Regions from separate parts of the Pannonibacter tanglangensis genome, predicted to be linked through region 1. Evidence: riboswitches for the same ligand, from Rfam matches in the RefSeq annotation. Region 1 holds a riboswitch; the other holds the start of a gene.
What was found. A riboswitch is a leader RNA that binds a small molecule or an ion and turns the genes downstream of it on or off. The one in region 1 is predicted to bind thiamine pyrophosphate.

Region 1 (5,511 bases):
GATCCAGGTCATGTGTTCCAGCGGCGTCAGACCGAAGGGAATGGCGGTGAAGAACACGGCGGCCGGCATCTTGCCCTGCCAGAAGAACGAGGCGGTGTGCCCCATCTGGGCGGTCCCGCCCGCAACCGCATCGAGCACACCGAGCGCCGGCACGAGTTCACCGGCCGCAGACAGGCGCACCCGCATGCGGCCGCCGGAGAGGGTCTCGATCCGGTCGCAGATCCGCTGCGCGGTCACGCCGGGGCCTGGCAGGTTCTTCTGCCAGGAGGTGACCATCTTCCAGTCGATGGTCGCGTTTGCCCGCACCAGCGACGGAGCGGCAAGGGCGCCCGTGGCGGCTGCGACGCCGAGGCCAAGGGCCCGGCGGCGGGAATAGGTCGAAGTCGTCATGCAGATGCCCCCCAGAATGCGTGGAAATGATGCACGGGCCCATGTCCCGAGCCGATTGTGAGCCGGTCGGAAGACCGGATCGCCGCGGTGACATAGGCCTTGCCGGCCGCCACCGCCTCGGCGAGCGGCAAGCCCCGGGCGAGCCCGGCCGTGATCGCCGATGACAGGGTGCAGCCCGTGCCATGGGTGTTGCGCGTCTCGTGCCGGGGCGCGCTCAGCCAGGTCTCGGCCCCGTCGCCGGTAAGCAGGCAGTCCTCGCTGGCCGGCCCCCCGCCATGACCGCCCTTCAGCAGCACCGCCCTTGCCCCGAGCCGCAGCAGCGCCTGCGCCTGGTCGCGCATCGCCTCGCGCCCTTCGGCAACGGAGGTCTCGAGCATGCGCGCGGCCTCCGGAAGGTTGGGCGTGATCAGCGCGGCTCTGGGAAGAAGATGCTCGATGATGACGGCCACCGCCTCGGGAACGAGCAGCGGATCGCCGGAGGCTGCGACCATCACCGGATCCAGAACGACGGCCTGCATGCCATGCGCATCCAGTCCCTCTGCCACGGCGCGGATGACGTCAGGCTGCGACAGCATGCCGATCTTCACCGCGTTGACGGCCAGATCCCCGAGAACGGCATCCATCTGCGCCCGCACGAAGGCCGGGGGCACGTCGTGGATCGCCGAGACACCATGGGTGTTCTGCGCCGTCAGCGCCGTCAGCACGCTGGCGCCATAGACGCCGAGCGCCGAGAAGGTCTTCAGGTCGGCCTGGATCCCGGCGCCACCGCCGGAGTCGGAGCCTGCAATGGTAAGGGCAATCGCGGTCATGCGGGTTTCCCTGAGGTGGTGGAGAAAGAGGGGGCCGCGCTCAGGCGAGGCGCAGGTGCTGGCCAAGGCTGGCAGCGTCCAGCGCATGCAGCGCGTCCAGGAACAGCGGCACGAAACTGCCGGGCCCGGCGGCAGAGCGGGCTGCCAGCTCTCCGGCAATCGCCACGAAGCTGAGCCCGGCCGCAGCCGCCAGCAACGGATCCGGCTCGACAGCCAGACAGGCCCCCAGCACCGCTCCGGCTGCACAGCCGGTGGCCGTGACGCGCCCCATCATCGGATGGCCGTTGGCAAGACGCAGGGTGCGCGCACCGACCTGCACGAGATCGACGGGCCCGGTCACGGCAAGCGGCACGCCGGCCAGCGCCTCCGCGCCGCCCAGTGCCGCCAGTTCGCCGGCGTTGACCTTGAGCAGCGACGGACGACGGGCGGCAAGATCGCGGGCGAGCGCGAGCCGCGGCGGCGACCGGTCGACGAACACGGGGTCAAGCACCCAGGGCTTGCCCGTCGCCTCGGCGACCTCAAGCCCGAGGGCAAAGGCGGTGCGCCGGCTCTCGTCGAGCGTGCCGAGATTGACAAGGATCGCATCGGCGCTGGCGGCAAAGGCCGGCACCTCTTCGGCGGCAAGCGTCATCGAGGGGATCGCGCCCAGCGCGAGCAGGACATTGGCCGTGAAGGCCTGGGCTACGGCATTGGTCAGGCAGTGAACGCGCGGCGCGGCAGACCGCAGCCGGTTGAGCACACGGCCGATGTCGATCGAAAGGGCGTCCGCCGTCGGCGCGGTTGCGGTGGCCGGGGCCGTCATGCGTCCCGCCTCCGCGATGTCCGCGCAGCGCGCATGCCGGTGCCTGTGTGATGAAGCTCGTCACGCGCCGCAGCCGTGACCCGTATCGACTGGTCCGTCATCCCAAATCCCTCCGCCGGTACGAGCCGGATCAGGTTCAAGGAGTTGGCGCCTGCGCCTCTCAGCCCGTCAGTGGGCACCCCCATGAGATGGCATGACAGCTAACAACTGCGACGCGTCATTGCAAGCAGATTGGCGCGGCAGGCCGACGCGGGTCAGCGCCCGCACGGCATCGGACGGCAGGGGGCGACCTTGGCGCGTCGGGGCGGCTTGTCGGGGCGGCTTGTCGGGGAAGCTTGGGGACCGCAGCGCATGATTGACGGCCCGCCCCGGATCAGCCATTCAAGCCAGAACGAAATGCCCCCGCCCGGGGGCGTCACGGGACCCGAGCCATGAAGCCGTTCTTCATCATGATCAAGTGCCACCTGGGGGAGACCTACAAGGTGGCCAACGCGATTGCCGACGCCGAGATCGCCTCGGAGATCTACTCGACGAGCGGCGACTACGACCTGCTGGTCAAGGTCTACATCGAGGACGGCGACGACATCGGCCACTTCGTGAACCAGAAGCTGCACTGTCTGGAGGGCATCCGCGACACCCGGACGATCATCACGTTCAAGGCATTCTGAGCCGGGCCGGCACCGCTGCCCAAGCCCGGCGGTTGAAGCCGGCGGCCGTCACGGCCTGAGCGGGCCCGAGGCCTCGCGCGCCTTCGTGTCATCGCGTCCAAGCTGACGCTCGCGAAACATCACGAACAGGCCGGCCGCCGTCACAATCAGCGAGCCGACGATCACCTGCCAGACCGGCACCTCGGCAAAGAACATCCAGCCGAGCACGACCGCCCAGATCATGTTGGCGTAGTCGAAGGGGGCAATCGTCGAGGCGTCGGCGTAGCGATAGGCCTCGGTCATGACGATCTGGCCGACACCGCCCGACAGCCCCACGAAGATGAGCAGCGCGGCCGTTTCCCAGTCCGGCAGGACCCAGGCGAAGGACGGATCGAGCCAGCCGAGGGGGATTGTCGCCAGCGCCATCACCGAGGCGCAGGCCGAGAACCAGAGGACGATGGTCGAGGTGCGCTCCGTCTCGCACAGCTTGCGCACGAAGATCATCGCCATGGCCGAGAACAGCGCCCCGAGCGCGGCAGCCGCGGCTCCGAACCAGGTCGCCCCCGTGATCGTCAGCCCGCCCATGTGCGGCGACAGGATGATGAGGATGCCGACAAAACCGAGGGCAACAGCGCTCCAGCGGTAGATGCGCACTGCCTCGCCCAGAAACAGGAAGGCCAGCACCACGACGAACAGCGGCGAGGCAAAGCCGATGGCGGTGGCATCGGGCAGCGGCAGGTACTTCAGCGAGGTGAAGGAACAGATCATCGCCGAGATGCCGACGGTGGCACGGCCGATATGGCCGAGCGGCTGATGCGTGCGGACCGCCGTGGTCAGCTGCCGCTGCCACAGCAGCATCATCAGGACCGGCAAGATGCCGAAGAAGTTGCGGGCAAACACCACCTGACCGATCGGCACCCGCTCGGCCGCGATCTTCAGCGCCACCACCATGATCGAAAAGATCAGGGTCGAGGCGACCTTGAGGCCGATGCCGAGCAAAGGCCTGTACTCCGTCCGGTCGAGGACCTGCGGAGCGGCGACCTCGTCCGGGCGGGGATCGGGCTGCCCTTGCGGGGATTGCGGCTCTCCAGCGTCCCTCAACGCCATGTGCAACTGTCCTTCCTGCCCGGCGTCCCCCGCACGCACGGGTGCCGCCGCCGGCGATTCCCACCTCTGGCCAGACTGGTCTTACCAGCATTCCCTCGTTTGAACCGCAAAAAGTGGCAAGTCCAAGACAGCCGACCCTGTGGCGCCGAGCCGGTGCAGCCGAGACGGTGCAGCCGAGCCGGGCGGGCGGACGGCGGCGACGGCTCAAGCCTCAGGCCGCGGGTCCGAGCCTTCCGGGCCGGAGGCGCGGATTTCAGGGATAAACCGGATTTGTGACGGAATGAGCAGATGAACTCGAGGCGATTCTCACCCTACCCTTTTGCACGATCAGGAGGGTGCGGGGATGTTCAGATCCTTTTTCATGAGCAGGCAATGGTTCTTCTGGGCCTGGCTGGGGTCAGCGCTGATCCTGTCGGTGACCTGGTACAAGGTCCAGCTCGATGTGCAGATCAACGAGTGGTTCGGCAGCTTCTTCGACATGGTGCAGAAGGCGCTCGGCACGCCCGGAGCCGTGACCCTCGAGAGCTATCTGGGCGAGATGTCGACCTTCCTGCAGATCGCGGGCCTCTACATCGTCATCGCCGTGGTGCTCGAGTTCTTCGTCCGTCACTTCATCTTCCGCTGGCGCCAGGCGATGAACGACTTCTACATGGCCCACTGGCACCTCGTGCGCGACGTCGAGGGGGCAGCCCAGCGCGTGCAGGAGGACACGATGCGGTTCGCGCGCATCATGGAGGGCCTCGGCGTCCTGTTCATGCGCTCGCTGATGACGCTCGCCGCCTTCATCCCGCTGCTGTGGGGCCTGTCGGAAAAGGTCACCGAGCTGCCCTGGATCGGGCCGGTTCCCCATTCGATGGTCTTCGTCGCGCTGCTGTCGGCCGCCTTCGGCACGGTGCTTCTGGCCGTTGTCGGCATCAAGCTGCCGGGCCTGGAGTTCCAGAACCAGAAGGTCGAGGCGGCCTATCGCAAGGAGCTGGTCTATGGCGAGGACCACGCCGACCGCGCCACGCCGCAGACCGTGGCCGAACTGTTCGCGCAGGTCCGGAAGAACTACTTCCGCCTGTTCTTCCACTACCTCTACTTTGATGTCGCCAAGTGGAGCTATCTGCAGGCAACCGTGCTGGTGCCCTACATCGCGCTCGGGCCGACGGTGGTCAGCGGCACGATCACCCTGGGCGTGATGCAGCAGATTACCCGGGCCTTCGACCGGGTGGAGAGCTCGTTCCAGTTCCTGGTCAACTCCTGGTCGACCATCATCGAGCTGATCTCGATCTACAAGCGCCTCGCCGCCTTCGAGCAGCGCATCCGGATCGCCAGGGCCGCAGCCCCCGTCGCCGCGGCCTGACACGCGAGACGAAGCGCCAGGCGCGGGAAAGCTGCGACGGGCTCTGCCCGTCTCAGCTCTTACGCCTGTCCAGGGAGCCTGTCTGTGCAGCCTGTCAGCCCCGCGCTGCCTGGATCGCCTGCCACACCTTCTGCGGCGTGGCCGGCATGTCGATGTGCTGCACGCCAGCGCCCTCCCGCAGCGCCATCTGCAGCGCATTCATCACGGAGGCGCAGCCGCCGATGGTGCCCGCCTCCCCCGCGCCCTTGATGCCCAGCGCATTGGTGGTGGAGGGAATGTTGTTGGTCTCGAAATGGATGTCCGGCAGGTCGGCAGCGCGGATCAGCCGGTAGTCGAGCAGCGAGGCCGTCAGCAGCTGGCCGTCGGCATCGTAGACGGTCTCCTCGCAGAGCGCCTGGCTGATGGCCTGGG
Region 2 (5,511 bases), 2.1 Mb from region 1:
CCGCGCCGGCCCGTGTCCATTCCCATCGTTGTCACGGATCGGGAGGGCAGCATGCGCGTCTCGGGCCGCATCGTTGATGCCTCGAAGTCCGGCTGCCGGATTTCCGCGCCCGGCCTGGCGAAGCTTCCCGACGAGATCGTGATCCGTGTGCTCGGCATGCCGCGAGCGCTGGTCGGGAAGATCATGCGGCGCGAGGGCGACGAGGCTGGCGTCCGCCTGAACTGGGAGGCCGTGCGGGAGCTGGCCAGCAAGACCCAGAAACTGGCCCGTCCGCCCGTCTGACCGCCCTGCCTGCCGCACCTGCCCGATCGTCCTGTCTTGTCTTCCGGCGTGAAGTGACCGTCCGACGGTCTCCGCCGGATGCCCCGGTCGGACCCTGCAACCCGATCCGTTCCCGCCCCCCGGCCCCCGCCCTTGCCCCTGGCCCTTGCCCTTGGCCCTTGCCCCTTGCCCTTGGCCTTGCCTTGGGCCGGAGGTGGCTTGCCAAGACGCCCGCAAGTCCCCAGCTAGGAACGGAGACCTTCCTTCCTGTCCTGCGGAGCCCTTCCGATGTTCCAGATGTTGTCCAGCAAGCTTCGGGCCCTCGCCGGCCGGTCCGGGCCGGTCATTCCCGTCGTTCGGCTGCAGGGGGTCATCGACAACGGCGGCCTGATGCGGCCCGGCCTCAACCTGGCCAATGTCGCCACGCCCCTGGAGCGGGCGTTCCGCATGAAGAAGGCGCCGGCGGTTGCGCTGGTCGTCAACTCGCCCGGCGGGTCGGCGGTGCAGTCGCGTCTGATCACCCGCCGCATCCGCGATCTGGCGGCCGAGCATGGCAAGCACGTCCTTGTCTTCGTCGAGGATGTGGCCGCATCCGGCGGCTACATGATCGCCGTGGCGGGCGACGAGATCATCGTCGACCCCTCGTCCATCGTTGGCTCCATCGGCGTGATCTTCTCCGGCTTCGGCTTCACCGGCCTCATTGACAGGATCGGCGTCGAGCGCCGGGTCTATACGGCTGGCAGCAACAAGTCGCAGCTTGATCCCTTCCGTCCCGAGAACCCGGACGAGATCGCCCATATCAGGCAGCTGCAGCTCGAGATCCACGAGGTCTTCATCGACCTGGTGAAGGAGCGGCGCGGCGGCCGGCTCGCCGACCATCCCGACCTGTTCACCGGCCAGTTCTGGGCCGGGCGTGCGGCGGTCGGGCTCGGTCTTGCGGACCGGGAAGGGGACCTGCGCTCCGTCGTGCGCGAGAAATACGGCGCGCGTGCGGAGCTGCGGCTCGTCAATCCGCCGCGCGGCCTGTTCGGGCGTCGCAACGGCGGCGGCGTTGCGGCCTCCCTCTTGCCTGCCACCTACGCGGATGATCTGATGGCCGCTGTCGAGGCCCGTACGCTGTGGTCGCGCTACGGGCTCTGAAGCCTGTCGGGAGAAGCTGTCATGCCACCGCTCTGGGGACTTGCCCTTCTGGGTGCTGCCGGGTTCGCGGCCTTCAAGCTGGTCCGTCGCGAAATGGCCCGGGTCGAGGCGCGGCTCTCGGAAGCGGCCCGCCGGCCCGATGACCAGACCATCCGCCTTGAGCGGGATCCGGTCACCGGCCGCTATCGCCCCGAAGGCGAGGCCTGATCCCCGCCCCGGGACCCGTCAGGTCCCCCGGTCACTCCGCTGCCGGCCGTGCGACGTCACCGGACGCAGCCTCTTCCCACGCCCTGCGCAGCCGGCGGGCGGCCTGTTCCGCGTCGCCGTCGGAAAGGATCGCCGAGACCACTGCCAGGCCCTGCGCGCCCGCGGCCCGGACGGCCGGAGCATCCTGCGCCGTCAGGCCGCCGATCGCCACCGCCGGCAGCCGCGCCGCAGCGCAGAGCCGCGCGAGCCCCTCCGCTCCGATCGGGGTCGCATGGTCGGGCTTCGTCAGGGTCGGATGCACGGGTCCGATGCCGACATAGTCGACATCGGCCGGGTCGAACCGGTCGAGATGGGCAGCTTCCGAAACGGAAACGCCGATGATCGCGTTCGGGCCGAGCATCTGCCGCGCTTCGGCCGGGGTCATGTCCCGGGTGCCGATGTGCACGCCGGCGGCGCCGATCATCCGCGCCACTTCCACCCGGTCGTTCAGGATCAGCGGCACGCGGTGCTCGTCCAGCCGTGCCTTCAGCCGCCGGGCAAACTCCGCCACCACCGCATGCGGCGCGCTCTTGTCGCGCAGCTGCACCAGCGTCACGCCCCCGCGAACGGCCGCGATCACGTCGTCCTCAAGTCCGGGGCGACGGATCTCGTCGGTCACGAGATACAGGGAAAGATCAAAGCGGCGCATCGGCATACTCCACAAGCGCCAGGGCATCGACCTGCTCTGGCGTCACATCATGCAAGGCGTTGAGGAAGGCGGTCGCAAAGCTTCCCGGTCGGGGGTCTTCGGCGGCCGCGCGTTCTCCGGCGAGGGCGTAATAGGCGAGAGCTGCGACCGTTGCATGAAACCGGTCGGGCGCACCCGCAGCAAAGGCGGCAACGATGCCGGTCAGGGCGCAGCCGAGCGCCGTGACCTGCGTCATCAGTGGCGACCCGTTGGCGATCCGCGCAATCCGGCGCCCGTCCGTCACCACGTCGATCGCGCCCGTCACGGCCACGATCCCACCCGTGGCCCGGGCCAGGGCGACGGCCGCCGGCTCGGCCGCGTCGGTCCCGTCGCCGCTGTCGGCCCCGCGCGAGGCGCTGGTGCGTCCGGCAACCGCCAGGATCTCCGATGCGTTGCCCTTGATGATCGAAGGCGACAGCCGGGCAAGCCGGCCGTTGATCTCGCGCCGGTATCCGGTTGCCCCGGCCGCCACCGGATCGAGCACGACCGGAATGCCGCGGGCGAGCGCCGCCGTTGCGGCTGCCTCCATGGCGGCGACCCAGTCGGGTTCGGGCGTGCCGGTGTTCAGCGTCACGGCGCTGGCAAGGCCGGCGAACTCCGCCGCTTCCTCGCGCGCATGCACCATCGCCGGCGAGGCTCCGGCGGCCAGCAGCACATTGGCCATGGTCTGCATCGCCACGAAGTTGGTGATGTTCTGCACCAGCGGTCGCCGCGCCCGCATTCCTGCCAGATGGGCGCCGAGCGTCATGGTCGACCCGGCAGCAGCCACGGCTGCCCGTGCAAGGCCGCCCCCTGCGACGCCGGGACGGGCGCTCGCCACCGTGCCGGCGCGATCCGGCCCGGAGGCTGCTTCCTGCCCACGCTGCGGCCCGCCCCGCTCCGAGCGCTCCTGCTCCGTGTTGGCCTGCTCCGGCTTCCGCTGCTCCGGCTGCGGCTGTGCGGTGGCGCTGTCTGTCATGTCCTGTCCTCCATGCATGCGGGCGGTCCGGCGCGGGGAGGCTGAAGACCGCGCGGGACCATGGCTCCGCCCTGGCCGCAGAGGCGGGCGCATCGGCCAGCGGACGGCAACATGGGGGCAGGGATGGTAGGCACAGGTCTGCAAACGACTTCCTCCGCCGGCATGACCCGGTTCAGGTTCAAAGGGTTCCTCTCAGCCCCCGGTTGTGGGGCGCCCCTGTCGCAAGCAGGCTTATAGGCCTGTCGCAGCGGCAGCGCAAGAGGGGAGCGCAAGGTCGCCGCACAGGGGTGCCGCACGGGGACGCCGCACAGGGCCGCCTCACGGGGGCGCCGCATGGGGCCGGCGGCTCGAGGGGAGGGACGCGTGCGCCCTCGCGCCGCCGCGCTTGACCTTGCCGGCGGCCCGTGGCACCTGTCCGGCCGACTGTGCGCGGCCATGGCCGCGCCGCCCTTCGCAATCGGGACCTCATCCATGTCGAACGAAGCCATCCCGGCCCACATGCGCCCTGAAAACTCCTTCCAGGGTCTGATCCTGACCCTGCAGCGCTACTGGGCGGATCAGGGTTGCGTCGTGCTGCAGCCCTATGACATGGAAGTCGGCGCCGGCACGTTCCATCCGGCCACCACGCTGCGTTCGCTCGGGCCGCGTCCGTGGAAGGCCGCCTATGTCCAGCCCTCCCGCCGTCCCTCCGATGGCCGCTACGGCGAGAACCCGAACCGGCTGCAGCACTACTACCAGTTCCAGGTCATCCTGAAGCCGTCGCCGGACAACCTGCAGGACCTCTATCTCAACAGCCTCTACGCCATCGGTCTCGACCCGACCCTGCACGACATCCGCTTCGTCGAGGACGACTGGGAAAGCCCGACGCTGGGGGCCTGGGGCCTCGGCTGGGAATGCTGGTGCGACGGCATGGAAGTGTCGCAGTTCACCTACTTCCAGCAGGTTGCCGGGTTCGAGTGCGCGCCGGTCTCCGGCGAGCTGACCTACGGCCTGGAGCGCCTGGCGATGTACATCCAGGGCGTCGATAACGTCTATGACCTGAACTACAACGGCCGCGAGGGCGCCGAGAAGATCACCTACGGCGATGTGTTCCTGCAGGCCGAGCAGGAATACTCCCGCCACAATTTCGAGCACGCCGACACCGAGATGCTGTTCCGCCACTTCCGGGATGCGGAAGAGGAATGCCGCCGCCTTCTGGCTGCCGGCGCGGCGGCCCGCGATGCGGCGGGGGCCGACGTGCATCAGGTCGTGCTGCCGGCCTATGACCAGTGCATCAAGGCCAGCCACGCCTTCAATCTGCTCGATGCGCGCGGTGTCATCTCCGTCACCGAGCGCCAGAGCTACATCCTGCGCGTCCGCGAGCTGGCCAAGGCCTGCGGCGGGGCCTTCCTCGAAACCCGCGCCGGCGGTGTCGGCTACGAGGGCTGACCCGCGCCTGCCGATCCCGTCGGTTCCCAGCTTCGGCCCGCCTCTTCAGGGTGACAGATCCGGCGTCAGGCGCTAGCGTCACGCCGCAGTGAGTCCTCGCCAGGAGAAGCCGGTCATGGGGTTCTGGATTGTCATCGCGGCGCTGGTCGGCGTCGCCCTTTATGGCATCGCCCTCTACAACGGGCTGGTGAAAAGGCGGCAGATGGTGGCGGAGGGCTGGAGCGGCATCGACGTCCAGCTCAAGCGCCGCGCCGACCTCATCCCCAATCTCGTCGAGACGGTGAAGGGCTACGCCGCCCACGAGAAGGCCACGCTGGAGGCCGTGACCGGCCTGCGCACCGCGGCGGCCCAGGTGCCTGCCGGCGACATCGCAGCCCGGGCCGCCGTGGAGAGCCAGCTCTCCCAGGCTCTTGGCCGGCTTCTCGCCGTGGCCGAGGCCTATCCCGACCTCAAGGCCAGCGCCACCTTCCAGGAGCTGCAGGCTGCCCTCGACAAGGTCGAGGATGCGCTGCAGATGGCGCGGCGCTACTACAACGGCGCCGTGCGTGGCCTGAATGTCATGGTCGAGAGCTTTCCGTCCAATCTGGTCGCCGGCCGCTTCGGCTTTGTCACGGCCGCCTATTTCGAGATCGAGGATCCGGCTGACCGGGCCCTGCCGAAGGTCGCCTTCTGACAGGACCCGTCATGCGCTTCCCCCCGGCTCCCCGGCTCGCCACGGTCCTTGCCGTCCTCCTGCTGCTGCTCGGCACGCTCCAGCCGCTGGCCGCAGCCGAACGCATCCTGCGCTTCA

Region 2: it holds a riboswitch for thiamine pyrophosphate, as region 1 does, so the genes downstream of both, thiM (hydroxyethylthiazole kinase) here and GWI72_RS02450 (hydroxyethylthiazole kinase) in region 1, are expected to answer to the same signal.

Annotation. Positions count from the first base shown of each region.
Region 1 is NZ_JAABLQ010000001.1:521,835-527,345, reverse strand. Features, by position in the region: gene GWI72_RS02460 (TRAP transporter substrate-binding protein) at 1-390, opposite strand, end outside; gene thiD (bifunctional hydroxymethylpyrimidine kinase/phosphomethylpyrimidine kinase) at 387-1,199, opposite strand; gene GWI72_RS02450 (hydroxyethylthiazole kinase) at 1,240-2,001, opposite strand; TPP riboswitch at 2,091-2,194, opposite strand; gene GWI72_RS02445 (Lrp/AsnC ligand binding domain-containing protein) at 2,433-2,669, shown strand; gene GWI72_RS02440 (DMT family transporter) at 2,718-3,755, opposite strand; gene GWI72_RS02435 (putative transporter) at 4,099-5,100, shown strand; gene GWI72_RS02430 (xanthine dehydrogenase family protein molybdopterin-binding subunit) at 5,195-5,511, opposite strand, start outside.
Region 2 is NZ_JAABLQ010000001.1:2,591,570-2,597,080, reverse strand. Features, by position in the region: gene GWI72_RS11555 (PilZ domain-containing protein) at 1-282, shown strand, start outside; gene GWI72_RS11550 (S49 family peptidase) at 550-1,401, shown strand; gene GWI72_RS11545 (hypothetical protein) at 1,423-1,608, shown strand; gene thiE (thiamine phosphate synthase) at 1,640-2,296, opposite strand; gene thiM (hydroxyethylthiazole kinase) at 2,283-3,083, opposite strand; TPP riboswitch at 3,426-3,521, opposite strand; gene GWI72_RS11530 (glycine--tRNA ligase subunit alpha) at 3,792-4,721, shown strand; gene GWI72_RS11525 (LemA family protein) at 4,837-5,394, shown strand; gene GWI72_RS11520 (DUF2207 domain-containing protein) at 5,406-5,511, shown strand, end outside.